3 regions of the Mesorhizobium sp. NZP2298 genome follow, and region 2 is predicted to be linked to each of the others. Evidence: riboswitches for the same ligand, from Rfam matches in the RefSeq annotation. Region 2 holds a riboswitch; each other region holds the start of a gene.
The links. Region 2 has a riboswitch for thiamine pyrophosphate ahead of thiB (thiamine ABC transporter substrate binding subunit). Riboswitches for the same ligand answer to the same signal wherever they lie in the genome.
Positions count from the first base shown of each region.

Region 1: another riboswitch for thiamine pyrophosphate. It lies ahead of EB231_RS16170 (YkoF family thiamine/hydroxymethylpyrimidine-binding protein); the one in region 2 lies ahead of thiB (thiamine ABC transporter substrate binding subunit).
Region 3: another riboswitch for thiamine pyrophosphate. It lies ahead of thiC (phosphomethylpyrimidine synthase ThiC); the one in region 2 lies ahead of thiB (thiamine ABC transporter substrate binding subunit).

Region 1 is NZ_CP033365.1:3,318,436-3,328,882, reverse strand. It holds gene EB231_RS16185 (ABC transporter substrate-binding protein) at 1-103, opposite strand, end outside; gene EB231_RS16180 (ABC transporter ATP-binding protein) at 96-863, opposite strand; gene EB231_RS16175 (ABC transporter permease) at 860-1,678, opposite strand; gene EB231_RS16170 (YkoF family thiamine/hydroxymethylpyrimidine-binding protein) at 1,713-2,321, opposite strand; TPP riboswitch at 2,312-2,425, opposite strand; gene EB231_RS16165 (hypothetical protein) at 2,620-2,928, shown strand; gene EB231_RS16160 (formyltransferase family protein) at 3,046-3,834, opposite strand; gene msrA (peptide-methionine (S)-S-oxide reductase MsrA) at 4,361-4,879, opposite strand; gene EB231_RS16150 (glycosyltransferase family 39 protein) at 5,088-6,656, opposite strand; gene EB231_RS16145 (hypothetical protein) at 6,833-7,540, shown strand; gene EB231_RS16140 (GNAT family N-acetyltransferase) at 7,737-8,141, opposite strand; gene EB231_RS16135 (hypothetical protein) at 8,359-8,676, opposite strand; gene EB231_RS16130 (hypothetical protein) at 8,780-8,974, opposite strand; gene EB231_RS16125 (ABC transporter permease) at 8,959-9,198, opposite strand; gene EB231_RS16120 (hypothetical protein) at 9,195-9,395, opposite strand; gene EB231_RS16115 (glycoside hydrolase family 108 protein) at 9,398-10,138, opposite strand.
Region 2 is NZ_CP033365.1:1,401,884-1,412,330, forward strand. It holds gene EB231_RS06765 (ABC-F family ATP-binding cassette domain-containing protein) at 1-875, opposite strand, end outside; gene EB231_RS06770 (thiamine diphosphokinase) at 877-1,536, opposite strand; TPP riboswitch at 1,624-1,739, shown strand; gene thiB (thiamine ABC transporter substrate binding subunit) at 1,783-2,781, shown strand; gene thiP (thiamine/thiamine pyrophosphate ABC transporter permease) at 3,019-4,635, shown strand; gene thiQ (thiamine ABC transporter ATP-binding protein) at 4,628-5,404, shown strand; gene EB231_RS06790 (M48 family metalloprotease) at 5,663-7,132, shown strand; gene EB231_RS06795 (RNA polymerase factor sigma-32) at 7,148-8,011, opposite strand; gene EB231_RS06800 (amino acid ABC transporter substrate-binding protein) at 8,333-9,106, shown strand; gene EB231_RS06805 (amino acid ABC transporter permease) at 9,244-9,924, shown strand; gene EB231_RS06810 (amino acid ABC transporter ATP-binding protein) at 9,921-10,447, shown strand, end outside.
Region 3 is NZ_CP033365.1:7,035,379-7,045,825, forward strand. It holds gene EB231_RS33375 (XRE family transcriptional regulator) at 293-553, shown strand; gene EB231_RS33385 (mannose-1-phosphate guanylyltransferase/mannose-6-phosphate isomerase) at 1,543-2,958, opposite strand; gene EB231_RS33390 (phosphomannomutase) at 2,958-4,391, opposite strand; gene EB231_RS35675 (hypothetical protein) at 4,862-5,077, opposite strand; gene EB231_RS35680 (Fic family protein) at 4,985-5,227, shown strand; gene queC (7-cyano-7-deazaguanine synthase QueC) at 5,893-6,591, shown strand; gene queD (6-carboxytetrahydropterin synthase QueD) at 6,591-6,947, shown strand; gene queE (7-carboxy-7-deazaguanine synthase QueE) at 6,944-7,681, shown strand; TPP riboswitch at 7,962-8,078, shown strand; gene thiC (phosphomethylpyrimidine synthase ThiC) at 8,183-10,018, shown strand; gene thiO (glycine oxidase ThiO) at 10,015-10,447, shown strand, end outside.

The sequences.
Region 1 (10,447 bases), 1.9 Mb from region 2:
AGACTTTTTGCGTTGCCGCGAAGGAGCGGCTCGATCCCGCGACCAGCGGAAGACCACTGGCAAGGGTGAGCAGCAATGCCCGCCGGCGCGTCAAGTCAGTCATGGTCATGTCCTTTGGATGGTTGAGGGTTGAGCAAAATGTCGAGGATCTCGGCCTCGAGTGCGCTGGCCTGTTGCGCGGCAGCGCCGATCGGATCGCGCGGGCGCGGTAGTGGCACCCTGATTTCCCGCAGCACACGGGCCGGGCGCGCCGACAGCACATAGATGCGGTCGGACAGGAACACGGCCTCGCGCACATCGTGCGTGATCAGCAATGCCGTCCAGCGATGATGCCGCCACATCTGCTCGAGCCAGCGCTGCATGGCCGCGCGGGTCAGCGCGTCGAGCGCGCCGAACGGCTCGTCGAGCAAAAGCATGTCGCGCTCCTGCACCACCGTGCGCAAAAGCGCCGCGCGCTGGCGCATGCCGCCCGAAAGCTGTGCCGGAAAATGCCGCTCGAAGCCGGCAAGCCCGAACTCGGCAAACAGCGGCGCGACGCGAGCCCGCGCCACCTTGCGCCTGGTGCCTTGCACTTCCAGCCCGAGCGTCGTGTTGTCGATGATGCGCCGCCACGGCATCAGCGCGTCACGCTGCGGCATGAAAGCAAAATGCCTGCCATGATCGTCGAGCGGCACGCCGTCGAACAACATGTCGCCTTCGCCGTGCTCGGCACCCGTCAGGAGCTGGAACAGCGTCGACTTGCCGGCACCCGAAGGCCCAAGGATGGAAACGAATTCGCCGGCGCCGACGCTGAGCGAAATGTCGGCGAGGACGTCGAGCCCCCCGAATGCCTTGCGCACATGCCGCAATTCGAGCCGGCTCATCTCTGCGCCCCCTTCCCCGCCGGCTGCCGGTCGGCCCGTTCCCAAGACATGGCAAAGCGCTGCACGAGCGCCGTCAGCCCGAACAGGACAAGTGTCAGCGCGGCGCTGACACCGACGGCGGCCAGCACCAGGTCGGGGCGGAAATTGTTCTTGGCGTTGAGCATGTAGATGCCCAGCCCCTTCGCCGCACCCGCATATTCGGCGAAGATGGCGCCGACCACCGCATAGGTGATGGAGATCCGCAGGCCCGCGAAGAAATAGGGCAGCGCCGAAGGCAGCCGCGCCAGCACGAAGACGCGCCAGCGCCCTGCCCCCATGGCGCGCAGCATCTGGCCGATCTCGGCCTCGGTCGCCTCGTAGCCCTGCACCAGAGCCACCAGCATGGGAAAGAAGGTGACCAGCGCGACCAGCATGATCTTCGGGGTCAGCCCAAAGCCGAACCACAGCACCACCAACGGCGCGATCGCCACCAGCGGCAAGGTCTGGCTGATGATGAAGACAGGAAACAGAGCGCGCCGCAGCGGCTGGAAGAAATCGACCAGCATGGACAGCAGAAAGGCGGCACTGAGGGAACAGGCAAAGCCGATCAGCGTGGCGCGGGTGGTGGGGATAGCGTTGTCGACCAGTGCCCCGCGATTGAGCATCGCCTGTTCGAAGACGCGTGACGGCGCGGGCAAGATCGTCGGCTTGATACCGGAATAGGTAGCATAGAGCTCCCACGCCACAAGCAGCAACCCGACCGAGATGACGGCGGGTATCGCCTTGGCAAGGGAATCCGCGAGCGGGCGCGGCACTGATGATGAGACCACGGGCATAACCTTTGACGGGGTCGCGCGGAAGCGCGCCGGCTTAGACAGCCGACGGGCTGTTGGCCGAAACCGTGATGTCGAGGGTTACGTGGCCGGCGCCCGGCCCGAAGCGGCAGAAGGCTTCGTTCAGTGCCGAAAAGATCGCGCCCGTGTCGCCGCGCAGTTTGGTGCAGAAGTTCTTGGAACGATCGTAGACGCCGGACTGCTTGAGGAAATCGATGCAGCCATAGATCTCGTCCATGTGGTCGCCCGTGCCCATCACATAGAGCGAGAATTGCGCCGCCGCCGGCTGGCCGGTGGCAGCAGCATTGCGCACCGCGGTGATGGCGGCTTCCTTGCGTGGGCCGAGCGACCCCACAGGTCCGCCAAACGCGTCGGAGCGGCAGATCGGATCGTCCGGCTCGCCCGGGCAGCCGCGCGAAATGGCCGCCGACAGCACGCAATGCTTGCCGCTCCGCGCCGCCGCCACGAACAGATCCCGCAGCGCCGGGAACAGCACTTCGGGCGGCCCGACCAGCAAGGTCGAGATGTCGTCGGTCTCGATCCTGAGCCTGTCCCGGTAAGGATCGAGCGCGCCGAGCGCACCAAGGATGACGCCAACGAAATCGTCGGCCATGGGATATAAGGAAATCTGTGCGCCTGAAAACATCGCCCGCCTCGCTCCGCTGGTATTACCCAGATCAGCTTCTAGGGTCTGTGGGCTTGCCGCCCCCGTCTCAGCCCCGACCGTACGGAGCACCCCTGTGGATGGACGCGTTAAAGCACCATTCGAGCTGAAGGGGAAGCCGTTTTTTCAGCGCACTGGCCCAAAAACACTGCACCAGATCTGATCACAAGATGGACGCCGGAGGGTCCTCTCCGTGCGAATTTTATCGGGAACCTTCGCCACGCCGCGAGGTTGACCACCAGTCGCAACGCGACGAGTTCACAGAAATGGAGACAGAACCATGTTCATGAAAATCCTCGCAGCTTCGGCGTTCACCGTTGCCCTTGCCACATCAGCGATAGCGCAAAGCAATAGCGCAAACGGCACGGACGGGTCGGGTGGCAGCGGCCAGTCGATCACCGTGGACCCCAGCACGCCGGCGTCACCCAATCCGGTCGATCCGGCGGCGACCAACAGCACCACCACCGCCCCGGGCGACATGAATTCCAATGCGGATAAGAACTGCCCGACCAATCCCCAGGGCGCGCAGAGCGATGCCAACGGCAACGCAACCGCACCTACGGTGAACGACAACAACTGCGGCAAATAATTTCGATCGCAGCCAGGGAGGGTCGCGGAGCGCAAGCGCCGCGACTCTCCGCGTTCAGCGAGCTCAATGGCCGACGCTTCAGCAAGTCCCTGCTCCAGTCGTTTCTCGCTGGAAACGCTATTTCAGAACACGGCTGCTGACTTGAGGCCGCGCGAAAGCGGCGCGCATTTTCAAGAGCCGTTTGACCAGGCGGCCATAGGTGAGATACCGGACCCTGCCATCGGCAAGATCGAACTCCACAGTCCCCCATCGTGCGACCGGCACTTGTCCGGTCGGCGGGCCTAGCCGTCCGATCTGGAACGCCAGCCTGACCTTGCGGCCGGCGACATCCAGATAGATCCCTGGAATATTGCCCAGCACATGCCACAACCGAGCGACATGCTCGATCGACATGGCCGGCGAGATCATCGTGTGGGCCGATTTAAGCCGCGCCCAGATGAAATCGCCGGTCGGCTGCGGTTTTCCCCAAAGGCTGCCTTTGCAGTAGGCTGGCGCCACCTCGCTCACCAGCGTGCGCATCGCGCTTGCCAAGCCGTCGATCAGGGCCCGCCGCGACGTCCAGTCTGTTTCCGAAAACGACACCTGCCCAAGGATGTCGCCGTCGTCGAAGGCGGCGGACATCTTATGCAGCGTCACACCGCCATGAACGGCATGCTGGCCGTCCACCGCCAGGCGATGGAGAGGATGCGGGCCCCGATAGTTGGGCAGCAGCGCCGGGTGAAGATTGAGCCCGCCCTTGGGAAAGATGTTCAGCAATTGCTGTGGGACCAATGTGGGGAAAGCATAGCAGATCAACACAGCGGCCCTGACCGGCGACAATTGCTTGCCGAGCGTGTCCCAATCATAAGGTCGCGCAAATTCGATCAGCCTTACCGGCGTGTCGCCGACATAGCGCCTGAGCAGCAATCTGCGTTTCAGTCTTCGGCGTAAATTGCTGATGCTGAAGTGTTTTGGGCGCCGACGCAACCCCGGCACAACAATCGCACCGATGCGATGGCCTGCTTCAAGCCACCCTGCCAGCAGCGGCCCGGTATAGGGGTTGACGTCGAGTATGAACACGGCCGAAAGCCGGTCTTGCCCGGTCCGCGGGCTCAAAAGCGGCACCCTCTCAAAGCGCCTGTCAAGCCGATCACCTCATTCAAACGGCGGTCGAGCCTGGCCTTTTCGGGGCGGGCGACCGCACCTGCCAATGAAGGCTGTCGATCAGGTGGCCTTGATTTGCGAAGGCGGTATCAAGGCGGTGACGTCTGAAAGCCGGCCCTTTTTCACCAGGACTGGCTTCCGATAGATCTTCTTCATGCTCACCCCCGTCAGATCAGCCCGCGCAATTTCGGTAGATGCCACCTCCCGTCAATCGCCATGCGATGGCTGGTCGCGCGGCAATCGGCAAAGCAATTATAGCCCCATGCCGCGCGAAAGCCTATCCGTAAACCTATGAGACGGCCTTCTCACGAACAGGCAGCTTCCAGCCTGGCCTGACGAAATGGCAGGTATAGCCGTTGGGGTATTTCTCCAGATAATCCTGATGCTCGGGCTCGGCCTCCCAGAAGGCACCGGCCGGCGCGACTTCGGTAACGACCTTGCCGGGCCACAGACCGGAGGCATCGACGTCTTCAATGGTGTCTTCGGCGACGCGCTTTTGCTCGTCGCTGGTATAGTAGATCGCGGAGCGGTAGCTCATCCCGACATCGTTGCCCTGACGGTTGCGCGTCGTCGGATCGTGGATCTGGAAAAAGCGCTCCAACAGTGTGCGATAGCTGATCACGGCTGGATCGAAATTGATCTCGATGGCTTCGGCATGGGTGCCGTGATTGCGGTAAGTGGCGTTGGGTACGTCGCCGCCGCTATAGCCGACACGAGTGGAGATGACGCCAGGATAGCGCCGTATCAGATCCTGCATGCCCCAGAAACAGCCACCGGCAAGCACTGCGCGTTCGGTCGAAGTCGCCATGTCACGTCTCCTCAAGAAAGCAATTCAGAAGAAACGGTAGCCGTTTCCGACCTGAATTGCACAACAACAAATTGGATTTCCCATAAATGGGCATTGTCGGCGGCTTCGTCCAGCCGACTGGAAGTGAACGCGGCGCCTACAAGGGCGTGTGACCATGCACGAACGAAATATCACGATGCGGGAACGGGATCGGGCCGCGCGACAGGCTTCAGCTGTGCGGATGCCGGGTTCGGCTGTCCACGGCAAGCGGCAGATAGCGCGTGCCAGGCGGAATAGCGGCAAAATTGATTGGCACGGGCGGCGCCTTGCGCGACCAGTTGAAAAGAACGGTCTTGACCGGGATGTTACCCAGCCATGCCCGCAGCGACAGCGGCACACCACGCCCCGACCAGACCATCAGCATGCCGTGGTCGCGCAGCCGCTGCCTGGTGATCCACGGCGCGAACCGCATATTGAGGTCGGTGAAGATCGACGGCTTGTCATAGGCATTGAGGCCAGCCAGCATGGCCAGATTGGTGTCGCCGCCGACAACGTCGAGCCGGCCGGGCACCGCCGCGTGCCAGACCGCCTCGGCCTCGTCCGAGATCGGCTGCGCCGGCCAGCAGACGGCATCCATGCGTCCTCGCACATTGCAGTCCGTCCAGCGGATCGCCGCATAGGCGGCCGACATGGTGACGATGCAGGTGAATGCGCAGATCGCCAGCCTTCGCATCTCGAAGGCGCCGAGCCGGTGGCCGAGGAAGGCGAGCACCACGACGCCGACAAGATTGTACATCGGCGCACCCCAGGATTCACCGGTGCCGGTGAACAACGAGGCCAGCATGATCAGGACCGCCGGGCCGAGCCCCATCCATACGAGATAGACCAGAATGCCGCGTTCGACGGACGCTTCGGGGGCAGGCGAGCGCCGCAGCAGCCCTGATATCGACAGCACCAGGAGAAAGCCGGAGAGCCCGGCCATCTGGACACCGATGTAATACAGGCGCGCACGGTGTTCAGTCACCCAGGCGTCGCGGTCGGCGAAATAGGTCAGCGGCAGGAAATCGATGCGGTAGAGTTCAATGGCCAGCGGCGCGGCGACAGCCAGAAAAACGGCGAGGCCGAGCCATGGCCAAGGCGTCGCAAGCCGGCTGCGCGCGCGTGCGTCGGACAACAGCCAGAGAGCGCCGAATGCAAGCAGCAGGCCGGTGGAGAACTTGGCATAGAGTCCGACGCCCGACACCAGTCCAAGCGCCAGCCACCAGCCGGGCCCACCGCCGCGGCCGGCGCGCCAAAGCAGCCAGCATATGGCCGCCCAGAACGGCATCTGCGCATAGTCATGATTGAATTGCGGGGTCGGCCAGCCGAAGAAATAAACCGACGGCATCAAGAGCACGGCGGCCAGCGCGCGGGTTTGGCCGAGCATGTCGCGGGCCAGCAGATAGACCAGGACGAAGGTCGATGAAATCGTCAGTTGGGCGAGCAGATATTGCGGCCAGCGGAACGATCCGGTCAGAAGATGGCTGGTTTCAAGCAGCCAGCCGGGAAGCTGCGGATGCTTGTAGGTCAACAGCATCCATTCGCGGCCCCACATGAAACCTTCCACGACATCGCCAGGCGGCGCGGGGTCGATCAGCGCCGGCACCACCGTCCAGCACACGATCTGCACCAGGCACAAGAGCGCCAGCAAATACCAGGGATGACGAAGCAGGCCGGACCAGACCGACGAACGGTCGATGCCCGCGACAGGCAACCCGGCCGGCAGCCAACCATCTATGGAGTCGTCAATTCCCGTCATGCGGCGCTTAAATCACACCGACCGGTTTGCCGAACAGCCCCAACGTAAAAGCTTACGAAAAAGTATACTTGCAGGCCATTGCAAGACCAAGATTGAGCAGGAATTTCAGCGCTCCGTTGCCCTCCCCGACAGAACAACCCGCATATCTGATCCTGTCTGAACCTTCCGGATACTCGATGCGTCACCAGCATGCCGTCATCCACCACCGCGCGTTCGATTTCTGGCTGGCGCGCGCGGCTGTCCTTGTCATCATCTGCCTGCAGCTTCTGGTCATAAACGATCTTTCATTCGGCCCTCGCTGGCTGGCGCCGGCCCTTGAAGCGGCGCTGCTCGTGCCGCTGTCGGTCGCCACGGCCTGGACGCAGGTCGCCACCCAGAAGGCGGTCGAGGAGGAGCACTGGTATCTGGTCGGCCGGTTCCGCGTCATGATCCGCAGGACGGCCCTGGTGATGACCGGCGTCGTCAGCGTCATGAACTGCGGCTCGCTGGTGTTCCTGGTGCGCGCGCTGCTGGCGGGCCATGCCGGCTCCAGCGGCCAGACGCTGCTGATCGACGCGCTCAACATCTGGGTCACCAATGTCATCATCTTTGCCCTGTGGTTCTGGAGCACGGATCGCGGCGGGCCGCCGACCTGCGGCCTCGTCAACCGCGCCCATTCCGATTTCCTGTTCCCGCAAATGACGTTGAACGACCGCGAGATCCGCGACTGGCTGCCGGGCTTCGTCGACTATGTCTTCCTCGCCTTCACCAACGCGACGGCGTTTTCGCCGACCGACACCTTGCCGCTATCCCAGCGCGCCAAACTTTTGATGATGGCCGAGGCGATGATCTCCCTGCTGACGATCGCGCTTGTCGCTGCCCGCGCCGTCAACATCCTGGCCTGATGCATGGCGCCCAAAAGTGACCTCGGTTTGGGAAGACGCCATGCATAAAAACAAAGACCCAAGGCGCGACGCATGAATCCACTTCGCCGCGACGCGCTTTGGGCCGAAACGCAAAAAAGCCCGCTCCGGCGAACCGGAGCGGGCTGTTGGACTGTCTGCGACTGTCGTGAAGCCGGAGCGCGAGGTGGAGGATCCGCTACCCTCGATCCGTGCCGAGGTCGCGTTCGAAGACCACCTGGTCGCGCAGCGGAATGCCGTTCACAAGCAAGCCTTCGGGGTAGCCAGTCGATGGCCCGAACGCGTCCTGCACGATACGGCACATGCGAAATCCCTGTCGCTGGTAGAAGCGCAGGTTGCCTATATCGGCCGTTGCGGTCGAGACGATCAGGCGCCGGCCGTCGCGCTCGCGGCAGCGGGTGATTGCCGCGGCGACAAGGGCACGCCCCAACCCCTCGCTCTGCCTTGCCGGGCGGACCGCGAGGCTCTTGAGTTCGAACACACCGCCCTCACCTGTCTCGATGACCTGCACATGGCCAACGATCCGACCGCCATCGCGCGCGACAAGCACCTCGCCCCGATCGATATAGCTGGAAATCTGCATGGGGGAATCGTCTGCCAGGGCAAACAGAGGCCGTAAGGCCTCGCGGTTTCCGTCGTATCGTTCAATAAGCATTCACAGGTCCGGACCGGATCAACGCCACCGCGAGTTCGGCAGCCCTGCTCTGGATATAGCAGCGGCCCGTCAGAAGTCACGAATGTAAAAAGCCCGTTCCGGCGCGAGCCGTTCGATGGAGAATTCGGCACCGCAAAGCCTGCGGCTATTCCTCCGGGGCCGGCCTGAACTTGCGCACGATCACCTCGAACAAAATATCCGAAATCCACATGGCGCAGACGCCGATGAGAAAGGCCGCGGCCAGCGTTGTCGTGTCGTCATTGGCCAGCGGCAGGCCCGTGGCGCGGGAATATTGGACCAGGGGTAGCGTCAGATAGGCGGCGGCGAGCGCGCCGCAAATGGGTGACGCCACCATCTCGCGCAGCTTGTAGCGGTGCCGCGACAAAGCGCGCAGGACACCGCCGGCCAGGCCGGCGACGACGACCTGTCCCTTGATGCCGAGCAGATCGAAAAAATCGTGCATCATCTCATCGCCCTTGCGATCAGGAGACCAAAGACCGATCCGGCGCCGAAAATGACCAGCCGGCCGAGCACCATGTCTGCGTCCGGGGTAAATGCCGCGAGTGTCATGGCTTCCACCCGCACAGTTTTTCGCCCTTGCGATTGTGTGCCAGCAACGCCTTGACCTCGGCGTCCGGCAATGCGTCGACCGTGGCCGCCGACACGCGCAGCGGACTCGACACCGCGCAGAAACCGCCCTTGACGGTTGTGCAGCCGGCCATCGCGGCCAGAACCGACACCAGCATCAATCCCTTGCCCATGATTTGAGCTCCTTTCGCGCGGTGGCGGCCGGCAGCGCGCCGATATCGTTCTGGACCTGGTCCGCGATGTCGTGCGCCGCGGCCTCGTCGGCGGCCTGCCTGGCACGTTCGCTGCGTTCGCCGGCAAGCCGCTGGCGAACGCCCCAGCCGAGCGCCGCGAAGATGGCCGCACCGATGCCGAGAAGGGTCGGATTGCCGAGCAGGAAGGACAGCAGCGCGCTCATCGGTTCGGCTCATCCTTGACCAGATAGCCGATGGCAAAGACGGCGATCGGCAGGAGCATCGCCCATGTCTCGGCGTCATACCAGGAGGGCCAGAGGTTGCGCACGAAGACGCCGCAAACCGACAGGAGCGCGGCGGCGATGGTCGCGGCCGTCAGCTTGTTGGTCGGGCGAATGGTCGGTTGGATGACAGTGGCCATGATCAGAATATCCCTTGCAGGGCAACGGCAATGTGGTGCCAGGCGGCATAGGCAAGCAGCAGGCAGGCGGCGATGACCCCGCCAGCCTTGGCGGCAACCGGAATCCCTGAACCTGCTGCCGAGCCAGGCTCGGCAGCAGGCGCCTCTGGGGCGGACGTTTCAGCATCGGGTGGAGGCGGGACAGGCCCAGGGAACAGCGCTGGCGTTGCGGGCGGCGCAGGCACTGTCGCGGGGGTCGACATCAGCAAGGACTGGGCCCGCACGGACTTGACCCGATCGGACCAGCCCCGCCCGAATGCTCCCCATGTCGGCAATCGCTTGAGAAACTCCAGACGGGCATCACAAAGCTGGTCGATGACGATGCCAGCGGGTCTCTCCCTGGCCGCCGCCAGCGTGGCCGGACCGATGCGCCCGTCCTGGGAGACGCCCACGGTTGCCTGCAGGTATTTTGCCGCCCTGCCCGGCCCGCTGTTCACAGCGAAATCGAACACGGCGTAGTCGACACCGTCAGGCAGCTCCGCGCCAAGCACGGCGTCCCAGTAGAACCGCCGATAGACGGTCGCGACCTGGTCGTCGCCGATCTTCTTCAGATCGGCCTTGCTGGCATCGGCCTTCACATAACGGCGAAAATTCGCCAGCGTCACGCCCTTCATCGTGGCGCCGCCGGGATCAGCCAGATTGTCCGACCAGCCGCCCTCGGATTTCAGGACGAGCGCAAGCGCCCGCGCAAAGTTGCGGTCCATGGGGGTTCCTTTCGGGTGATGATTGGCTCCAGTTAACGATCCGGAGCTACACAGTTGATTTCAAGCCCGTCATCGTCGGGCGCCAAGTCGTTTGGATGGTTCGAATAGCCGCCTTCATATGCAAGCACGCGGGCAAGAGATTCCTTCTCACGGGAAACAGCCATGAGTTTTCATTCGAGTGAGTATGTTTTGAGGGTTACGCTTGCTGGCAGGATGCGTCGCGGTACTATCCGCCGGCAGAGTTCTTAACATTTCAGCAAGAGGTGATGTTATGGCCGAGGCAACGGAACGGTTGAGCGATGAAGCGAT
Region 2 (10,447 bases):
AAGCTCTTCTCGATGTTCTTCGCCTCGATCACCAGCTTGCCGGATTCGGCGGCATCGCTCGCCACCATGGTAGCGTTGCCTTCGGCGCCGCGATGGCCGCGGAAGCGCTGGCGCATGGTCTGCAGCTCGCCGAGGCGGCGCATGTTGCGCTTGCGCCGCGCCGTCACGCCATAGCGCAGCCAATGCTCCTCGCGCACGATCTGGCGGCCAAGCTTGTGTTGCTCGCGCTCTTCCTCCTCCAGGATGAGATCGCGCCATTCCTCGAAATGGCCGAAACCCTTGTCCAGCCTGCGGGTCTGGCCACGGTCGAGCCAGACAGTGGCGCGCGACACGCGTTCGAGAAAGCGGCGGTCGTGCGAGATGACGATGAGCGCCGAAGAGGTGCGGACGAGCTCTTCTTCGAGCCATTCGATGACCGACAGGTCAAGATGGTTGGTCGGCTCGTCAAGCAGCAGAATGTCGGGTTCCGGCGCCATGACGCGGGCCAGGGCGGCGCGCCTGGCCTCGCCACCTGAGAGATCGCCCGGCCGCTCTTCGCCCGACAAGCCAAGATGCTCCATCAGATAGGAGGCGCGGTACGGATCGTCGGCGGGCCCGAGCCCCGCCTCGACATAGGCGCGCACGGTGGCGAAACCTTCCATGTCGGGCATCTGCGGCAGATAGCGGACGGTCGCGGAAGGTTGGCGGAAGACTTCGCCGTCCTGCGGCTCGATCAGGCCGGCGGCGATCTTCAGCAGCGTCGACTTGCCGGAGCCATTGCGGCCGACCAGCGCGATCTTGTCGCCGGCCGAAGCGGTCAAGGCGGCGCCGTCGAGCAGCGGCGTGCCGCCGAAGGTCAGTTTTATCCCATCGAGATTGAGAAGAGGCGGGGCCATGTCAGCTTTCGGGCAAAGGATAGGGATGGGCGAGCAGCAGCGCGCGGCCATGGCCGAGCGCGATGTCGAGGCGCCCTCCGGTTTCATCTAACTTGACCTCGTTGGAGATGGTCAGTGATGAGCCGAAGGCCACCTCGACCTGGTTCAGCGGCCATTTGGCTCCAGTGACGGTCAGGCCGGCAAGTTCCGAAAAGCCGAGGATCGAAAACAGCGTGCCGTCGGTATAGTCGAAGCCGGCCTTTCCCAACAGCAGGGGCACGCCTTCCTGGGCGCCGCTGGTCAGCAGCACCTCGGTTCCGGCCTCGGCCAGGCGCAGGGCGAGCGCCAGATGCAGAAAGGCATGGTCGGCACGCTTGCCGCCGAACGCGCCCGCCAGCACAAGGCGGGTCGCTCCGCGCTCGAGTGCGGCGGCGATGGCAAGTTCGCCATCGGTCTTGTCTTTTTCCGCCGGGAAGGTCTGGCGAGGCACCGCGGCGAGGTCGTCCGGCAGATCGGCCGGCACTGAATCGAAATCACCCACCCACAGTTCCGGTACAAGGCCGAGCAGCCTGGCATGTCCGATACCGGCATCGGCGGCGATCACGCGCGAGCCCTCGATCTGGCGGTCGAGCCGGGGCGTGCGGATGAGATCGCCGCCAAGCAGGATGGTGAATGTGCTCATATCTGGTGGCCTGTACCAGCCTGGCAGCGGAAACGGAAGGCGGCAAACTCCCACTTGCGCGGTTCCTCGGCCGGGCCTATGTGTCGAAACGCTCTAACGGGGTGCCGGACGCGATCTTTCGCGGACCGGCTGAGAGGCAGTCTCGCCAACCCGCTGAACCTGATCCGGTTTGTACCGGCGGAGGGATTAGACGTTTCGGACGGTCCGACGCCTCAATTCCTTGTCACGCGAACGAAGGAGGCGCCGATGCGCACGCTCTTATACTCTCTAGTCTCAGCCGTGGTTGTTGCGTTGTCGGGGCCGGCCTTGGCCAAGGACAAGCTCACCGTCTACACCTATGAAAGCTTTACCGCCGACTGGGGTCCAGGTCCCGTGGTGAAGAAGGAATTCGAGGCCGAATGCGGCTGCGATGTCGAGTTCGTCTCGGTTGCCGATGGCGTGGCGCTGCTCAACCGCGTCAAGCTCGAAGGCGCGTCGACCAAGGCCGATATCGTGCTCGGCCTCGACACCAATCTAACCGCCGATGCCAAGGCCAGCGGGTTGTTCGCGCCGCACGGCGCGGTGAGCGACGTCAACGTGCCGGGCGGCTGGAGCGACGATACTTTCGTTCCATTCGACTACGGGTATTTCGCTGTCGTCTACGATACCGAGAAGCTGAAGAGCCCGCCCAAGAGCCTGAAGGACCTGGTCGAAGGCAGCGCCGACGACAAGATCGTCATCCAGGATCCGCGCACCTCGACGCCGGGCCTGGGCCTGTTGTTGTGGGTGAAGTCGGTCTATGGCGACAAGGCGCCGGAGGCCTGGGCCAAGCTCAAGGCCAAGGTGCTGACCGTGACGCCCGGCTGGAGCGAGGCCTATGGCCTGTTCACCAAGGGCGAAGCGCCGATGGTGCTGTCCTACACGACGTCGCCGGCCTATCACATGGTCGCCGAGAATACGCAGCGCTACCAGGCGGCTTCCTTTGAAGAGGGCGAATACCTGCAGATCGAGGTCGCCGGCATCACCACGACCGGAGCCAAGAACCCGCTGGCGGCAAAGTTCATCGCCTTCATGACCGGACCGAAATTCCAGGACGCCATCCCCGAGACCAACTGGATGTTCCCGGCCGGCAAGACCGACAAGCCGCTCAACCCGGCCTTCGACAAGCTTGTCAAGCCGACCAAGACCTTGCTGTTCAGCCCGGAGGAGGTCGCGGCCAACCGCAAGGCCTGGGTCGATGAATGGCTGGCGGTGATGAGCAAGTAGATTGGCCGTATGATCGAAAGATGATTGCTCTACGGCGCCCCCCTCTGTCCTGCCGGACATCTCCCCCACAAGGGGGGAGATCGGATGCCATCGGTGATTTCGCCAATCGCCGACGCAGCGGGTATGAGCGGGGCGCGGAAACTGCCAAACTCCCCCCTCGTGAGGGAGTTGTCCGGCAGGACAGAGGGGGGCGCGAAGGAACGCGACGCTCGCTAGAGGCCTTCTTGGTGGTCCAGCGTGCAGCGCGCTGACTCCCGCATCACGGCCGGCATTGCCGCACTCGTCGCGATCACATTGCTGATCGGCGGAGCGTTTGCCGGCCTGCTCGTTGAAGGCGCTCATGACTTCTCGGGCGCATGGGCAGCCTTCGATTTTTACCTCTTGCGCGTTGTCCGCTTCACGCTCTGGCAGGCAATCCTTTCGACGCTGCTTTCGGTTATCCCGGCACTCTTCGTTGCACGCGCCCTGTCGCGGCATCCGCGCTTCTTCGGCCGCGCCTTCATCCTGCAGCTCTTTGCCGTGCCACTGGCGCTGCCGGCGATCGTCGCGGCGCTCGGCATCCTGGCGCTCTACGGTCGCGCCGGCTACCTCGCCGGGCTGTTCAGCGCGATTGGCGGCCGAGGCTGGCCTGGTATTTACGGCCTGTCCGGCATTCTCGTTGCCCATGTCTTCTTCAATCTACCGCTTAGTGTGCGACTGTTGCTCGAGGCGCTGCAGACCATTCCCGCCGACCAGTGGCGGCTGGCGAGCCAGCTCGGCATGGGTGCGCGGCCGGCGTTCCGGCTGATCGAATGGCCGACGCTGCGCGCCGCTCTGCCCGGCGTCGCCGGGCTGGTCTTCATGCTCTGCATCACCTCCTTCACCATCGTGCTGACACTTGGCGGTGGGCCGGCCGCGACGACGCTGGAGGTCGGCATCTATCAGGCGCTGCGCTTCGATTTCGATCCCGCGCGCGCGGTCGCCCTGACATTGCTGCAGATCGCCCTGACCTTTGTCGTGGTGCTGGCGCTGACTCGACTTGGCGGAAATGTCGTCGGCGACACCAACCTGCCCGTCGCGCCGCGCCGCTATCTCTCCATCAACGGGACGGAGGCGTCGCTCAACGCCGTGCTCATCGTGTTGGCACTGCTGTTCGTTGTCGGGCCGATGGCCGCGACCGTGGTCGCCGGTTTGGGCGCCGATCTCAGCCGGCTGGCAGGCGAGGCCACGGTCCGGCAAGCGACACTGACCAGCGCGGTGCTCGCTTTCCTGTCGGCGCTGCTTTCGGTGATGCTGTCGCTGGCGCTCACCATGGCGCGGCGAGCGCTGGCGCTGAGCCGCCGCGCCGGGCCAAGGACATTGCTTGAGCATGCAACCGACACTGGGGCGGGGTTTGTACTGGTCGTGCCACCCATCGTCATCGGCGCCGGCTGGTTCCTGTTGCTGCGCCGTGCCGGCGATGTCTTCGCCATTGCCCCGGTGATGGTTGTCACCGTCAATGCCGTCATGGCGATGCCGTTCGCGCTGCGCGCCGTCCGCCCCGCCTATGACGCGGCGAGCGAGCGTCACGAACGGCTCTGCGCGCAGCTCGGCATTGCCGGCTGGGCGAGGCTGCGGCTGGTCGACTGGCCATCACTGCGGCGTCCGCTCGCCACCGCTTTTGCTTTCGCCATGGCACTTTCGCTCGGCGATCTCGGCGTGATCGCGCTGTTCGGCAGTGATTCCGTGCAGACCTTGCCCTACCTTCTCCTGGCGCGCATGGGCAGCTACCGCACCGAGGACGCCGCCGGCCTGGCGCTGTTGCTTGGCTTCGTCTGCCTCGCATTGGTGCTGGCCGCGGATTGGCTCGGCAGGGAAAAGGTCGGCAATGTCTGATGGGGCAATGGACAGGAAGGGCGTTCCGGTGTGGCTAGACAAGGTTTCGTTCAGCTATGGCGAGGCCCCGCTCGCCTTCGATGTCGCGTTCGCCGCAGCGGAAATCACCGCCATCATGGGGCCGAGTGGTTCGGGCAAGTCGACGCTGCTCAACCTCATCGCCGGGTTCGAGACGCCGTTGTCCGGCCGCGTGCTGATCGGCGGGGCCGATGTCGGCGCCGCGCCACCGGCCGAACGGCCAGTGTCGATGGTGTTCCAGGAAAACAACCTTTTCGCCCATCTTTCCGTCGAGCAGAATGTCGGGCTGGGTCGCTCGCCGTCGCTGCGGCTGACCGAAGCGGACCGCGCCGATATCGCCGGGGCGCTTGCCCGCACAGGTCTTGGCGGCAAGGAAAAACGCTTGCCGCGCGAACTCTCCGGCGGCGAGCGCCAGCGTGTTGCCCTGGCCCGCGTGCTGGTGCGCGATCGCCCAGTGCTTTTGCTAGACGAGCCCTTCGCTTCGCTCGGGCCGGCCTTGCGCGACGACATGCTCGATCTGGTCGCCGGTGTGCATGCGGAGCGCGGCATGACGGTGCTGTTCGTCACGCACCAGCCGGAGGACGCCCGTCGCATCGGCCAGAATGTGGTGTTTCTGGACAATGGCATTGTGGCGGCCACCGGCAGCGCGGGCGATTTCTTTGCCGGGGCTGGTCCCGACGCCTTTCGGCGCTATATCGGTGCCAGTGCCGGGAATGCCGTATCACGAGATATTGCCCGGAAGCGGACATAATTTACGGTCAAACCGGCATCAGGCGATGGGGCGCTTGCTTGCCATGGCAGAAGTAGTGTGGCTAGGTCCGCCCTACTTGTCCGGCACAAGCCGTGATTTGCCTACAGCATCCGCCACACGTCCGGAGGGACGCGTGGCGGATGCTGTAGAAGTTTGTTTTTGCGCATGACAGGTTCCGAAGATCGCCCCCGATTTTCGTGATCATGCGCCGGGACCTGAAAGGAAGCCGTTCTGGCGATCGGCGTTGACAAGCTGCGAATGAATCCGCTGGCGCGCTTTGTGGCGCTGGCCGGCTTTGCCGTGGCGCTTGCAAGCTGCCAGATGTTCACGCCTCCGGAAGTCCAGGAATCCGGCTTCCAGCCGTCCGACAAGCCGATCACGGTCGACAATGTCGCCGCCAACAACAAACTCGCGGAACTCGCCAAGGCGCAGCATCCGCGCATTCTGGCCACCTATGGCGGCGAGTATTCCGATCCCAAGCTCGAGCGCATGGTCGCCAAGGTGGTCGGCAATCTGACCGTTGTGTCGGCGAACCCGACCCAGACCTACCGCATCACCATCCTCAACTCGCCCAACGTCAACGCCTTCGCGCTGCCGGGCGGCTATCTCTACATCACGCGCGGGCTGCTGGCGCTGGCCAATGATTCGTCCGAGCTCGCCGCCGTCATCGCGCATGAGATGGGTCACGTCACCGCCAATCACGGCCTGCAGCGCCAGCAGCTCGAGGCCGAGGAAGGCCTGGCGACCAAGGTGGTCTCGGATGTGCTGGGTGACAGCCCGACCGCCAAGGCGGCACTGATCCGTGGCAAGCTCAGGCTTGCTCAGTTCTCGCGTAACCAGGAGCTGGAGGCCGACGCCATCGGCATCAAGTCGATCGGCGAAGCCGGCTACGATCCCTATGCCGCCGGCCGCTTCCTGCAGTCGATGTCGGCCTATACCGATTTCCGGTCGATCAGCGGTGCCACCGATGCCAGCCTCGACTTCCTGGCCACGCATCCCAACACGCCGCAGCGCATCGACCTGGCGCAGCGCCATGCCCGCCAGTTCGGCGCACCCGGCGTCGGCACGCGCGACCGCGATTCCTTCCTCGCCGGCATCGACGGCCTGCTCTACGGCGATACGCCGGAGGAAGGCTATGTTCGCGGCGAGACCTTCCTGCATCCGGGGCTTGGCGTGTCGTTCACGGTACCGGACGGCTTCATCATCGACAATTCGGCGGCAGCGGTGACGGCGACCGGACCGGGCGACATCGCGATCCGCTTCGACGGCGTTTCGATCGACAAGAACCGCGCCTTGACCGACTATATCAGAAGCGGCTGGGTGGCTGGCCTCGACGACAGCACGGTCAAGCAGGAAACCATCAACGGCAACGAGGCGGCGACCGCGCATGCCGGCGCCGAAGGCTGGCAGTTCGACATCGCGGTGATCCGCGCCGGCGGCCAGGTCTACCGGCTGCTGACCGCGGCACCCTCGGCCAGCACCTCGCTGGATTCTGTCGCGCGCTCGGTCAGCGGCTCGTTCCGTATCCTGAGCGCCGCGGAGAAGGCAGCCTTGAAACCGCTGCATATCCGCGTGCTCACCGTGCAGCCGGGCCAGACCATGGGCACGCTCGCCGCGCAGATGGTCGGCGTCGACCGCAAGCTCGACCTGTTCCGGGTGCTCAATGCGCTGTCGCCGGGGGCCGCGGTTTCGGCCGGCGACAAGGTCAAGATCGTCACCGACAAATAAGCCGGTCGCGCGGGATCAGGCGGCTGTCGCCAGAAACTCCGGATTCTGCTTCACCAGCGCGACCTTGAGCTTTTCCATGGCGCGCGCCTCGATCTGGCGGACGCGTTCCTTGGAAATGCCAAGCGTCTCGCCAAGCGCCTCGAGCGTGGCGCCCTCGTCGTTCAGCCGGCGCTCCTCGATGATCCTCAGTTCGCGTGCGTTGAGCGCGCGCAGTGCCTCTCGCAGCCAGAGCGAGCGGCGCGCGACGTCGATCTTGTCGCCAACGATCTCGTCGGGCAGCGGATCCTCCGACACCAGGAAGTCCATGCGCTCGGTGCCGCCCGAATCGTCGGCTAGCGGCATGTTGAGCGAGGAGTCGGGTGCCGACAGCCGCGAATCCATCATCGCCACATCAGCCTCGGAAACGCCAAGTGCAACCGAAACTTCGCGGTAGAGAGTTGTGTTGGAGAGTGGCTCCGCGCCGTTCGCCAGCCGGGCGCGCAGGCGCCGCAGGTTGAAGAACAAGGCCTTTTGCGCCGAGCTGGTGCCGCCGCGCACGATCGACCAGTTGCGCAGGATGTAGTCCTGCATCGAGGCGCGGATCCACCACGTCGCATAGGTCGAAAACCGCACTTCGCGTTCCGGCTCGAAGCGGGCGGCGGCCTCGAGCAGGCCGACATGGCCTTCCTGGATCAGGTCGCCGAGCGGCAGGCCGTAGTGGCGGAATTTCGAGGCCATGGAAATGACCAGCCGCATGTGGGCGACGGTGATGCAGTGCAACGCGTTCTGGTCGCTGTCTTCCTTCCAGAGCAAGGCCAGCCGATGTTCCTCATCCCGCTCGAGATAGGGGGCCTTCATCGCCGCGCGGACCATGATCCGTCCTGCCGTGTCTTCCATCATGAGGCGCTCCCTGGTTCAGGCGATACGACTTGCGAACTTGGCAGGGCACCGGTTGAAATCGCGGCGTCGCGCCCTAGAACAGCCAAAACTGCCATGCGCGAGAAAGGTTCCGCCCGCGCGGGCGGGGGAGTGACGCTGCCGAGGCGATTTTTAAACCGTCACCAGGAAGCCTTGGTTCCTGCAAAAAATCCCCTTTTGAGCATGAGGTTTCGGAGATTCTTTGTTTTTGAAATTTTGTTCCTTATTCTTTCTGTCTGCATCTGTCATTTTCCAACCCACACAACAGGCCGGATTTCAGGCCAAGGACGGGATCACAAAAAGATGAAATGGCTCAAGTCGCTTATCGTCGCCGGAACGCTGCAGGCCCTGGCGGTCACTTCAGGCCATGCGGGCGCCAATCTCGATCAGATCAAGCAGGCCGGCGTCATCAAGGTCGGCACGGAAGGCACCTACGCCCCCTTCACCTATCATGACGCTTCGGGCGCGCTGGTTGGCTTCGACGTCGAGATCGCCAAGGCGATCGCCGACAAGCTGGGTGTCAAGGTCGAGTTCCTCGAAGGCAAGTGGGATGGGCTGATCGCCGGTCTCGACGTCAGCCGCTATGACGCCGTCATCAACGAAGTCGGCATCACCGACGCGCGCAAGGCCAAGTATGATTTCTCCGATCCCTACATCGCCTCCAAGGCGGTGCTGATCGTGCGCGGCGACAACACCGACATCAAGACTTTCGCCGACCTCAAGGGCAAGAAGTCGGCGCAGTCGCTGACCTCGAATTTCGGCAAGCTGGCCGAGAGCAACGGCGCCGAGCTGGTCGGCACCGATGGCTTCGACCAGTCGATCCAGCTTCTGCTGACCGGCCGTGCCGACGCCACGATCAATGACAGCCTGTCGTTCCTCGACTTCAAGAAGCACAAGCCCGACGCCAATGTGAAGATCGCCGCGCAGGAAGAAAACGCCGATTATTCCGGCGTCATCGTGCGCAAGGGCGATCCGGAGCTGGTCGCGGCCATCAACAAGGCGCTGGCCGACATCAAGGCCGACGGCACCTACAAGAAGATCGCCGACACCTATTTCGGCCAGGACGTGTCGAAATAGTTGATTGTCGAGGCCGGTTTTCGGCCTTGCAACATGCCCAGCGGCGAGCCGTTTTTGACGGCCCGCCGCTTTTGTCGTGATATGGCGCCTGCATTCGTATTTCGATAACGCCGCCGCGATCATTCTGGGGGTCTTTCGTGCCGCACTGGCTGCAACTGATGCTGGAGTCGCTGCCTTCGCTGCTCTGGGCCGCTCTCATCTTCACCGTGCCGTTGACGCTGTTGTCGTTCGTGCTTGGCCTGACGGTTGGTCTCGGCGCAGCGCTTGGCCGGTTGTTCGGACCAAAGCCGCTGGTTGCGGTCGTGCGCTTCTATGTCTGGATCTTCCGCGGCACGCCGCTCCTGGTGCAGCTGTTCCTGATCTTCTACGGCCTGCCGTCGGTCGGCATCCTGCTCGACGCCTTCACGGCAGCGTTGATCGGCTTCACACTCAATATCGGCGCCTACACGTCGGAGATCATCCGCGCGGCAATCGGCTCCGTGCCGAAAGGCCAGTGGGAAGCCGCCTATTCGATCGGCATGACCTGGAGCCAGGCGATGCGCCGCACCATCCTGCCGCAAGCCGGTCGCGTCGCGGTGCCGCCGCTTTCCAACACCTTCATCTCACTGGTCAAGGACACATCGCTGGCCGCCGCCATCACCGTGCCGGAGATGTTCCAGGCGGCGCAGCGCATCGTCGCCACGAGCTATGAGCCGCTGATCCTTTATGTCGAGGCGGCGATCCTCTATCTGGCGATGAGCTCGGTGCTATCGGCACTGCAGACGCGGCTGGAGGAGCGGCTCAATCGCTATGGCGGCTTCCTGGAGGCGCGCTCATGATCGGCCTCACCAATATCGAAAAGCGCTTCGGCGACAATCTGGTGCTGAAGGGCGTGACCGTCGCCATTGCGGAAGGCAGCGTCACCGCGCTGGTCGGCCCTTCGGGCGGCGGCAAGAGCACGCTGTTGCGTTGCATCAACCTGCTGGAAATCCCGACTTCGGGCACGGTGCGCATAGGTGACGAGACGCTCGAGTTCCGTCCGGGCGTCAAGGTGCCGGCGAGCGACATCAGGCGGTTGCGCCTGCAGACCGGCATGGTGTTCCAAAATTTCCAGTTGTTCCCGCATCGCACCGCGATCGAGAATGTCATGGAAGGCTTGGTCACGGTGTTGAAATGGTCGCCCGAGAAGGCCCGCGAGCGGGCGCTCGCCTTGCTGGAAAAGGTCGGGATGGCGCACAAGGCCGACGCCTGGCCGGCGACGCTGTCGGGTGGCCAGCAGCAGCGCGTGGCGATTGCCCGTGCTCTGGCGCCATCACCGAAGGTGCTGCTGTGCGATGAGCCGACATCAGCGCTTGATCCTGA
Region 3 (10,447 bases), 1.7 Mb from region 2:
GCGCCGCAAGCCGACGGCGCGTTAAAGCGGCCGCGCAATCATCGATGTGAGCGTGATGACGGCGCTGCACTGTGTCGTCGAATTGTGGCCACTGGAGCAATCCTCGTAAAGCGAGCCAAGGTTCTTGATCTAAACGGCGGCGGCCGCCATATTAGCGTAGCGCCTCTCACACGTTCGAGAGTGATCGCATTTTTGGATGCCGCCGGCTCGGGCTGTTTCGGCATCCTATTTCAACATCGGCCGCCGCTTGTTTCGAGTTATCGAATGGCCGTTCTCTGCATTTGGAGGCAAAATGACCGCAACGCCTTTCGCGCTGCCCGAGGCAGTGCTTACCGCAATCTCAAACGGAAAACCCGTAATCCAGGCATGTCGGGAACATCTTGGCTATTCGACCGAGGACGTTGCCGTGACCAGCGGTCTGACGGTCGAGGAGGTCGGGCTGATCGAATCTGGCCATTGTTTCGACAAGGGCTATCGCGATCGGATCGCTCGGGCGCTTGGCTTGGCTGAGAGTATCTTCGATGAAATCTGGGGTATCCCGAACGCTGCCTGACGTCGGCCTCTGAAGATTACCCGCCGCCTGCCAGGTCGGATCAAAACCTTTACGGCGGCGGGGCGGTGGCAGAATTCTTATTTCTACGGAATCGATTCGCTCTGCGGAAGATCGGCCTCATGCTGGGCGACACGGATGTAACCTTGGCCCGCACGAGAGGCAGAGAGAACCGGCTAGCCGGTTGATGGTACGAGGGCATGTGGACAAAATATCCCTACCCGATGGTGGCGCCGAACTACGGCACAACGATCAGCGCTTGCGAAGTCGAGCGCTTAGACGAAAGATTTCGGCGAAACCACCCGAGGCCATCAGGAAGGTTCGTCACGATGAAAGCGATCCCTTGCCCGTTCTGCACAAGCTGCGAGGTTAGGCCATATGAGACGGACGAGGCGCGCGTTGTGATGAAATGCGAGGACTGCGGTGCATCGGGGCCGGTCTGCATCGACGAAGTCAACGCCGTCGAAAGCTGGAATTACCGTCCATCTGCCCAGCCCGAATAGGATTGTCCACGTGGCATGGCGATAGCGCTGCGCCTACGCCTAATGGCCCCGGTCCGTCACCGGCGCGCAGGAGCGTATTATCTTCGTCAGCCGGTGCCGCGTTTCTCTTCCGAGCCCCCGCCAGTCAGGCCCGGCGCATGCTGGCCTACCCCGTCAGAGTGCCAGGCCGCTCATCTCGCGCCTGCCGTACATGGCAACGAACCTTATCGCGCACCTGATCGACTGATATTGCCGATCAGCTTCCGCAACTCGAGCGGCTGTAGCAGCGCATGCCGTTACATCGGATGCGCAAATGTCGTCTGACAATCTCGCCGGAAAACTGCCGTCTCAACAATTCGGCCAGCCTGTCGTTGCGACATCGCTCACTAGCCATACTCATAAAACCTGTTCTGGTTTGCCTCGCCTTGCCTAGCCGCCGGTCGCCTGACAGCCCACATGCCGACGCAGGTTCGGTCTGCCAGCCACCGTAGGGCATGTCACGTTGGACTGTCACGTTCGACCGTATACGTCCTCAAGCCGCACGATGTCATCTTCGCCGAGATACTCGCCGCTTTGGACCTCGATCATCACCAGTCCGATATTGCCGGGGTTTTCGAGCCGGTGTTTGTGGCCGCAAGGGATATAGGTGGATTGATTAGTGGTCAGGAGTAGCTCCTGGTCGCCGTTGACTATTTTCGCAGTGCCGCTGACCACGACCCAGTGCTCGGAGCGGTGATGGTGCATCTGCAGGCTCAAGCGTCCGCCCGGCTTCACCTCGATGCGCTTGATCTTGAAGCGCTCGCTTTCCTCCAGAACCGTGTAGGTGCCCCAGGGCCGGTGCACGGTACTGTGAAGCAAGTGCGCTTCATGTCCCGCAGCCTTGAGGCCCTCGAAGAGTTTCTTGACGTCCTGGACGCGATCGCGGGATGCAACAAGCAATGCATCGGGGGAATCCACGATCACCAGGTCGCTGATGCCGACGGTGCCGATGACGCGTTTGTCCGAGCTTATGTAACTGCCCACGGTGTCGACCACATGGACATCGCCGCGAATCCTGTTGCCGCTCCCGTCAGCGGCGACCAGTTCGGCCATTGCGTTCCAAGATCCAATGTCGTTCCACCCCATTTCGCAGGGAACGACAGCGAGATTGTGGGTTTTTTCCATCACCGCATGGTCGAGTGAAATACGCGGCGCCATGGCGAAGTGCTCAGATGAGAGTTCGACGCTGGCAACATGTTCGCCGTGGCTGACGCGAGCGTTATCATAGCTATCGAGAACGGCATCGATCACCTGCGGGCAATGCGCAGCCATTTCGTCGAGCATGACCTGCGCCTTGAAGCAGAAGATGCCGGCGTTCCAGAAGAAACGTTTGGACGCGACATAAGATTTGGCAGTCTCGGCGTTCGGTTTCTCGACGAACCGGACAACTTTCTCACCGTCGGCCTCGATGTAGCCGAATGCGGTGTCTGGCCTATCCGGGGTTATGCCCAAGGTTGCGATACGCCCCTGCTGCGCCTGTTCGATTGCCCGGTTCATGGCGGTTTGAAATGCGGGCAGATCACCAATCATATGGTCGGCGGGAAAGACACACAGAACAGCATCGGGACCCTGTGTTGCCTTGGCATGGACGGTTGCCGCAGCGACGGCGGCGGCGGTATCCCGACCCTCAGGCTCAAGCAGAAAGGTGCGTGGCAAAACAACGGAATCCAGCTCGTCGAAAACGTCTTTCGTAAGGAAGAGGTGCCCCGTAGACGTCACGGTAACAAGCTCCACGACATGCTGCATCGAAGCGGCGCGCAACACGGTGTGTTGGATGAGCGAAAGTCCATCCGCCACCTTGAGGAAAGGTTTGGGGTGCGATTGCCTTGAGGCGGGCCAGAGCCGCGAACCAGCTCCACCGCTGATGATGACCGGAACCACTTTCATCAAAGGTCCTCTATCTCGTCTGTAAGCGCGAACGCATGTGCCCCTTGCAGCGTCGAGGCGACGATCGCCATGGCCCTGCTCTCGGTCGAAGCTTCCGAGTAGCAGCGCAGTTCCGGGGCATTGCCGGAAGGCCGCAGATGTATGATCTCACCTGAAAGCATCCGCGCCCTGAGGCCATCGGTTTCGTCAATTTCGGCGACGGTCCCGAACGAGGCAAGAAAGTGCTGCAGTGCGTTCCGGCTTGCGAGATGATCCATCAATCTGCGCGAACTTTCCGCGGGGAAGTTCTGAAGCCGGTCACTGGCGCACACAGGAAGATTCCAAAGCCCGCGCAGTCGCGACAGCTTCTTTTTTGTCGACGCCATGGTACTGAGGACGGCCAAAATCGGGAGGAATGAGTCCCGCGTCGGCAGTGCAGTCAATGTCTTCCCATTCACCACACAATCCGAGCCCAGCAGAACACCACCATTGGCCTCAAAGCCGACGATGACGCCGCCGGCGCCGTGTAATGCTTCCATTGCTTCAATGACAAATGGAGACCCGACTTTTGTCCTCTGGACCGCGAAACCAAAGGCCTTCGAAATTCCCGAATTGGAGGTCACTGGCGTCACGATCGTGTCTGCCTTCAGGAAAAGAGCCGTTGCAAGCCCAACCAGGTCGCCGCGAAGAAGATCGCCATTTTCATCAGCGATGAGTGGCCGATCAGCGTCCGCATCGGTCGACACGATGGCATCGAGACCGAATTCGCGGACCCACTTCTTCAATTTTGCGATTGTTGCTGCGTCCACGGCTTCGGTATCGACAGGTACGAAGGTCCCGGTTTTCCCGACGGCGACCACGCTGGCACCGAGCGATCGAAGAACCTGTACCAACAGTTCCGCCGCGACCGAACTGTGCTGATAGACACCAAGTCTCATGCCGGAAAGTGAGCCCGGCTCCAGCATGTCATGGGCGCGCTCTCGATAAGAGGCGATCGCTTCTTCACGGTGCATAGGCCACGTCGTTCCCAGACAAGCCGTTGGTAAGCAATACGCAATTGATCTTTCGGCTACAAAGCGCGTAATCGCGGCCTCATCCGCCTTGCTGATTTCACCATTCGGGCCATAGAATTTGATGCCATTGCGATCGGCTGGAATGTGCGACCCGGTGACCATAAGAGCCGCCGCGCCATGTTTGCATGCATATAGTGCCAGGGCAGGCGTGGGTATGGTGCCGCAATCGATCGGCTGGAAACCATTTGCGGCCAACGCCGCCATGCAATTGTTGGCTATCGCCTGACTGCTGTCACGTAGGTCGCGGCCTATGAAGACTGAACTATTCGGCTGAACCCGGCTGGAAATCAAACGCCAAGCGAAAGCTTCGGTATAAAGTCCGCTGGCCTTGCCGACCAATTCCGAAGCCAAACCTCGAACGCCGCTTGACCCGAATTTCATGATTTCGCTTTGCTAGTGGACAGGCAGGGTGGGGTAATGTTGCAATGGGCTAGTACTTTCTACTGCAAGCGCCATCGTTCTCAGGCACCTGCTGTTCAGGTATGCGGTCTCTACAACACGGTGTGGCGTAAGGACCCCTCAGAGTTCCGCCGAACAGCAGGGCATCCACTGGCACAGGGGCATCCACAGTTCTCCTTCTAATGGAATCTTTTGGCGCGCTCATCTAATGATCAAGGAAGTGGAGTGATCGATCGGTGCCTGCCGGTATTTCGCTATGCAGCATCATGGCAGGTCCGTAAAGTTGGTTGTTTGGATGGAACGCATCCATGGCATGGATAGGGCTAGAAAGCCGTCTCGATCAGCGCAATGGAACCCTGTGATTCTTGGGTAATGGATTAAGGTCAGCCAGAGCGCTCGCCGACCATGGCGTCGCCTAGGGCGCTGGACCCAAGCAGGAACCGATGCTTGGATCAGTTGGGGCGACGATCAGCGCCGACAATGTCTTGCCTTGCGACGCCCTTCAGAAAGTTGTTTCTGGAATTGCGTTCGATCAAGGCCCAGCGCAAAACCTTGATGCAGTCGTCGCCGCCGCAATCTTCGCCTTCGGCTTTGTCTACATCCATCCGTTCGAGGACGGAAACGGCCGCATTCACCGCTACCTGATCCACCACGTCCTTGCCATGCACCGCTTCAATCGCCGGGAGTGGTGTTTCCCGTCTCGGCCGCGATCCTGGACCAGATCGACGAGTACAGGCGCGTGCTGGAGAGCAATTCGAAGCGCCTTCTGCCATTGGTCGAATGGGAACCGACGCCGCAATTCAACGTCCGGGTGCTGAATGACACCGGGGATTTCTACCGATACTTCGATTCAACCCCGCACGCCGAATTTCTTTATGCCTGCGCTCGGCGGACGATCGAACGGTACCTTCCTGGCGAAACAGCTTTTCTGCAGCGCTACGATCAATTCCGGCAATAGGTGAATGCCTTTATCGACATGCCCGAGCGGCTGATCGATCTGCTCTTCCGTTTCCTTAACCAGAATGGTGGCCCCTATCGAGCCGCGCCCTCGGAAAGGAATTCCCAGCTCTGACCAATGACGAGGCGCGGCGGCTCGAGGCGATCTATGCGCAGACCAGAAAACGGCAAAGCACGAGGCAGAAGCCTTTCACTGGACTGCCGGTCGACCCTTGCGTTGTCGCCGAAACTCGGGACGTCATGTTCTGGGGCAAACCGGACAAGCCGAAGGTGTGTCGGGAATGCTGCTGGGCCACGGCAGTGATTTCTGCATCGTCTATACGCCTATATACGCAGTGCCGGCGTCAGCACCCCAGCGGTCGAAGATACGCGACAAGTCGCGTGCAAAGTCATCCTGGGACGCTGACAACAAGGTACGTGGGCTCAATCGCGTGCACCCCATTCACAAAACCGACTCCGTGAAGTAGTGGGAACGCAGAGAAATCTCCGGTCGCAGCCTTACCCGGTCAAAACAAGGATTCAAACCATGAATGCCCTCGTCATCTGCTCCGGCGGATTGGACTCTGTTTCGCTCGCTCACAAGGTGGCGACCGAGCAGAAACTCATTGGCCTGCTTTCGTTCGATTACGGCCAGAGGCACAAAAAGGAACTCGGCTTTGCCGCTATGTGCGCCAAGCGGCTGGGTGTTCCGCACCAGATCGTCGATATCCGCGATGTCGGCCGGAACCTGAGCGGCTCGGCGCTGACTGATAACGTGGACGTGCCCGACGGGCACTATGCCGAAGACTCCATGAGGATCACGGTGGTGCCGAATAGGAACGCCATCATGCTGGCCATCGCCTTCGGGGTTGCCGCCGCGCAGCAGGCCGATGCGGTGGCCACTGCCGTCCACGGCGGAGATCATTTCATCTATCCAGATTGCCGGCCCGCTTTTATCGACGCCTTTCAGACGATGCAGAACCATGCCCTCGCAGGCTACGCCGATATCCGCCTGTACGCTCCGTATGTGAATATGTCGAAGGCCGACATCGTCAGCGAGGGGGCAAAGTACGCCACACCGTTCGAGGCGACGTGGTCCTGCTACAAGGGCGGTGCACGTCATTGCGGTCGCTGCGGGACATGCGTCGAACGGCGCGAAGCATTCGATCTGGCCGGCATCACCGACCCGACAGATTATGAGGATGCAGACTTCTGGCTCCACGCTATCCAGACAACGAGCGCGTGATGTTCCGCATTACCAAAGAGTTCCACTTCTCGGCCTCGCATCAGCTCACCTCCTTGCCATCCGATCATCAGTGCGCACGCCTGCACGGCCACAACTACATCGTCGTCGTGGAGCTTTCAGGTGGCGAACTGGACGAACACGGCTTTGTGCGCGACTACCAAGATCTGGCGGCGTTCAAGCACTACATCGATGGGACGTTCGACCATCGGCATCTTAACGACGTGCTGGGGCATGACCATGCCACAGCGGAATGTCTGGCCAGGCACTTCTACCACTGGTGCAAGATGCGGCTACCCGAAACCTCCGCCGTGCGGGTGAGCGAGACGCCGAAAACCTGGGCGGAATACCGACCATGACTTGCGCGTTGCATCCCGGAATCCGGGTGAGCGAGATTTTTGGGCCGACCATTCAGGGCGAAGGCGTGCTGATCGGCTTGCCGACGGTGTTCGTAAGAACCGGCGGGTGCGATTATCGCTGTTCCTGGTGCGACAGCCTGCATGCGGTGGACCGTCGCTTCCGCCATGATTGGGAGATGATGTCTCCCGACGCGGTTTGGCAAAAGGTCATTGCGCTTTCCGGCGGTCAGCCCGTGATGGTATCGCTGTCGGGCGGCAATCCGGCCATCCAGCCGCTTGGCCAGTTGATCGACCGCGGGCATGGTGAGGGCTACCGTTTTGCATTGGAAACCCAAGGCTCGGTGTCTAAGCAATGGTTCGCGGATCTCGACGTGCTGGTACTAAGCCCCAAGCCGCCCTCAAGCGAAATGACGACAGATTGGGCCGCGTTCGACGCCTGCTTAGAGGCGGCGCAGGATAAGCCGCAGATGGCGCTCAAGCTCGTTGTCTTCGACGATGATGACTATGCCTATGCCAAAGACGCCGCGGCGCGCTACCCCCAATTACCCGTCTATCTGCAGCCCGGCAATCACACGCCGCCGCGTCCCGGCGACGAAGACGCGTTCATCGACATGGCCGGTGTGATGAGGCGCATGGAATGGCTGGTTGAAAAGGTGACCCGTGACAGGTGGTTCGAGGCGCGTGTACTGCCGCAGCTTCATGTTCTGCTCTGGGGGAACAAACGGGGCGTCTAGCCGAAGCGGAAGGATTGCCGACGACGAGCAAGACAGACATCTATAGCAATCTCACCCAACTGGGTGGCAGCAGCGTCGTTCCGGAAAGCCCCGAAAATACCGTGCTGGAAAAGGCACCGAATCCGCATGAGGGCTCGCCTTATTGGGGGCGCTTCACCGCTCCTCTGGAGCGTGACTCGCTCTCGATACTACCATGCTTTTCCGCTGGGTTTGTTTGGTCGTCGATCACCGCTGCGGGACGAATGCGCTTGACAAAATAGCGCCGGCCCATTCAATTCGACGCATTCACCAGGGGAGTCCCGGCAAGGGGCTGAGATACTGCTGGCTTTCGCGGCGCAGTGACCCGTTGAACCTGATCCAGTTCATACTGGCGTAGGGACGGTGCAAGCGCTTTGCGGGAGTCCACGCCCGGCGTCCTGTTTCGAGCAGGCCGACCAAAGCGTCTTTTCATCCTTCCGGCACAGAACTGGGTCTCCAATGCATGAGCAAAGGAGCCTCACGATGAATGCCCTCACCCCCGCCGTGTCGACGGGACCACTGCCCGCCTCGCGGAAAATCCACAAATCCGGCGTCCTCCACCCGCAGATCAGGGTGCCGATGCGCGAAATCTCCGTCCATCCAACGGCCGGCGAGCCGCCCGTCATCGTCTATGATCCGTCCGGCCCCTATACGGACTCGACTGTCGAAACCAGCATCGACAAAGGCCTCGCCCGGCTTCGCCACGAATGGATTACGACGCGTGGCGATGTCGAAGCCTATGACGGCCGCCATGTCCGGCCCGAGGACAATGGATTCGCCGCAGGCGAGCGCCTGACGCCGGAATTTCCCATTCGCAACCGGCCGCTCAAGGCCAAGCAGGGCAAGGCGGTGACCCAGCTTGCCTATGCGCGCGCCGGCATCATCACGCCCGAAATGGAGTTCGTCGCCATCCGCGAGAATCTCGGCCGCGCGATTCTACGCGGCAAGCTTGAGCGCGACGGCGAAGCCTTCGGTGCGGCGATCCCCGACTTCGTCACGCCCGAATTCGTGCGCGACGAGGTGGCGCGCGGGCGCGCCATCATTCCCGCCAACATCAATCATCCCGAGAGCGAGCCGATGATCATCGGCCGCAATTTCCTGGTGAAGATCAACGCCAATATCGGCAACTCCGCCGTCACCTCTTCGATGGCCGAAGAAGTGGAAAAGATGGTGTGGGCGATTCGCTGGGGCGCCGATACGGTGATGGACCTGTCGACCGGCCGCAACATCCACAACATCCGCGACTGGATCGTGCGCAACTCGCCGGTGCCGATCGGCACGGTGCCGCTTTACCAGGCGCTCGAGAAGGTCGGCGGCATCGCCGAGGACCTGACCTGGGAGGTCTATCGTGACACGCTGATCGAACAGGCCGAACAGGGCGTCGACTATTTCACCATCCATGCGGGCGTGCGGCTGCACTACATCCCGCTGACCGTCGACCGGGTCACTGGCATCGTCTCGCGCGGCGGCTCTATCATGGCCAAATGGTGCCTGCACCATCACCGCGAAAGCTTTCTATACGAGCATTTCGCAGAGATCTGCGACATCTGCCGCGCCTATGACGTGTCCTTCTCGCTCGGCGACGGTCTTCGTCCCGGCTCGATCGCCGACGCCAATGACGCAGCACAATTCGCCGAGCTGGAAACGCTCGGCGAGCTGACGAAGATCGCCTGGGCGAAGGATTGCCAGGTGATGATCGAGGGCCCCGGCCACGTGCCGATGCACAAGATCAAAGAAAACATGGACAAGCAGCTCGCCGTCTGTGGCGAGGCGCCGTTCTATACGCTGGGGCCGCTGACGACCGACATCGCGCCCGGCTACGACCACATCACCTCCGGCATCGGAGCGGCGATGATCGGCTGGTTCGGCACGGCCATGCTCTGCTACGTCACGCCCAAGGAGCATCTCGGCCTTCCCGATCGCAACGACGTCAAGATTGGTGTGATCACCTACAAGATCGCCGCCCATGCCGCCGACCTGGCGAAAGGCCATCCGGCGGCGAAGATCCGCGACGACGCGCTGTCGCGGGCCAGATTCGAGTTCCGCTGGGAGGACCAGTTCAACCTGTCGCTCGATCCGGAAACCGCACGGTCCTTCCACGATCAGACATTGCCCAAGGAGGCGCACAAGCTGGCGCATTTCTGCTCGATGTGCGGGCCGAAATTCTGCTCCATGCGGATTTCCCACGACATCCGCGCCGAGGCGCAGAAGGAAGGGATGGCTGCGATGGCGGCGAAATATCGCGAGGGCGGCGATCTCTATGTGCCGGCGGACGAGGCCGGCGCACCGCTGATGTCGGAGGCGCATGAGCCATCATGAGGGTGCTGGTCCAAGGGGCCGGCGTCGCCGGTCTCACCGCAGCCTTCGAACTCGCCGCTCGCGGCGCGGCGGTGACCGTCGTCGAGACCCGGCATGGCCTCGGTGGCAATGCGTCGTGGTTCGCCGGCGGCATGCTGGCGCCATGGTGCGAGCGTGAAAGCGCCGAGCAGCCGGTTCTGGATCTCGGGCGCGACGCCGCCGACTGGTGGGATGCGGTACTGCCGGGTCAGGTGACACGGGCCGGAACGCTGGTCGTGGCCGCGCCGCGTGATGCCGGCGAGCTCGACCGGTTTGCCAGTCGCACGTCGGGGCATCGGCTTGTCGATGAAGACGAAATTGCGATCCTGGAGCCCGCCCTCGCCGGCCGCTTCCGGCGCGGATTGCTGTTTCCCGATGAGGCTCATCTCGACCCGCGCCAGGCGATGGCGG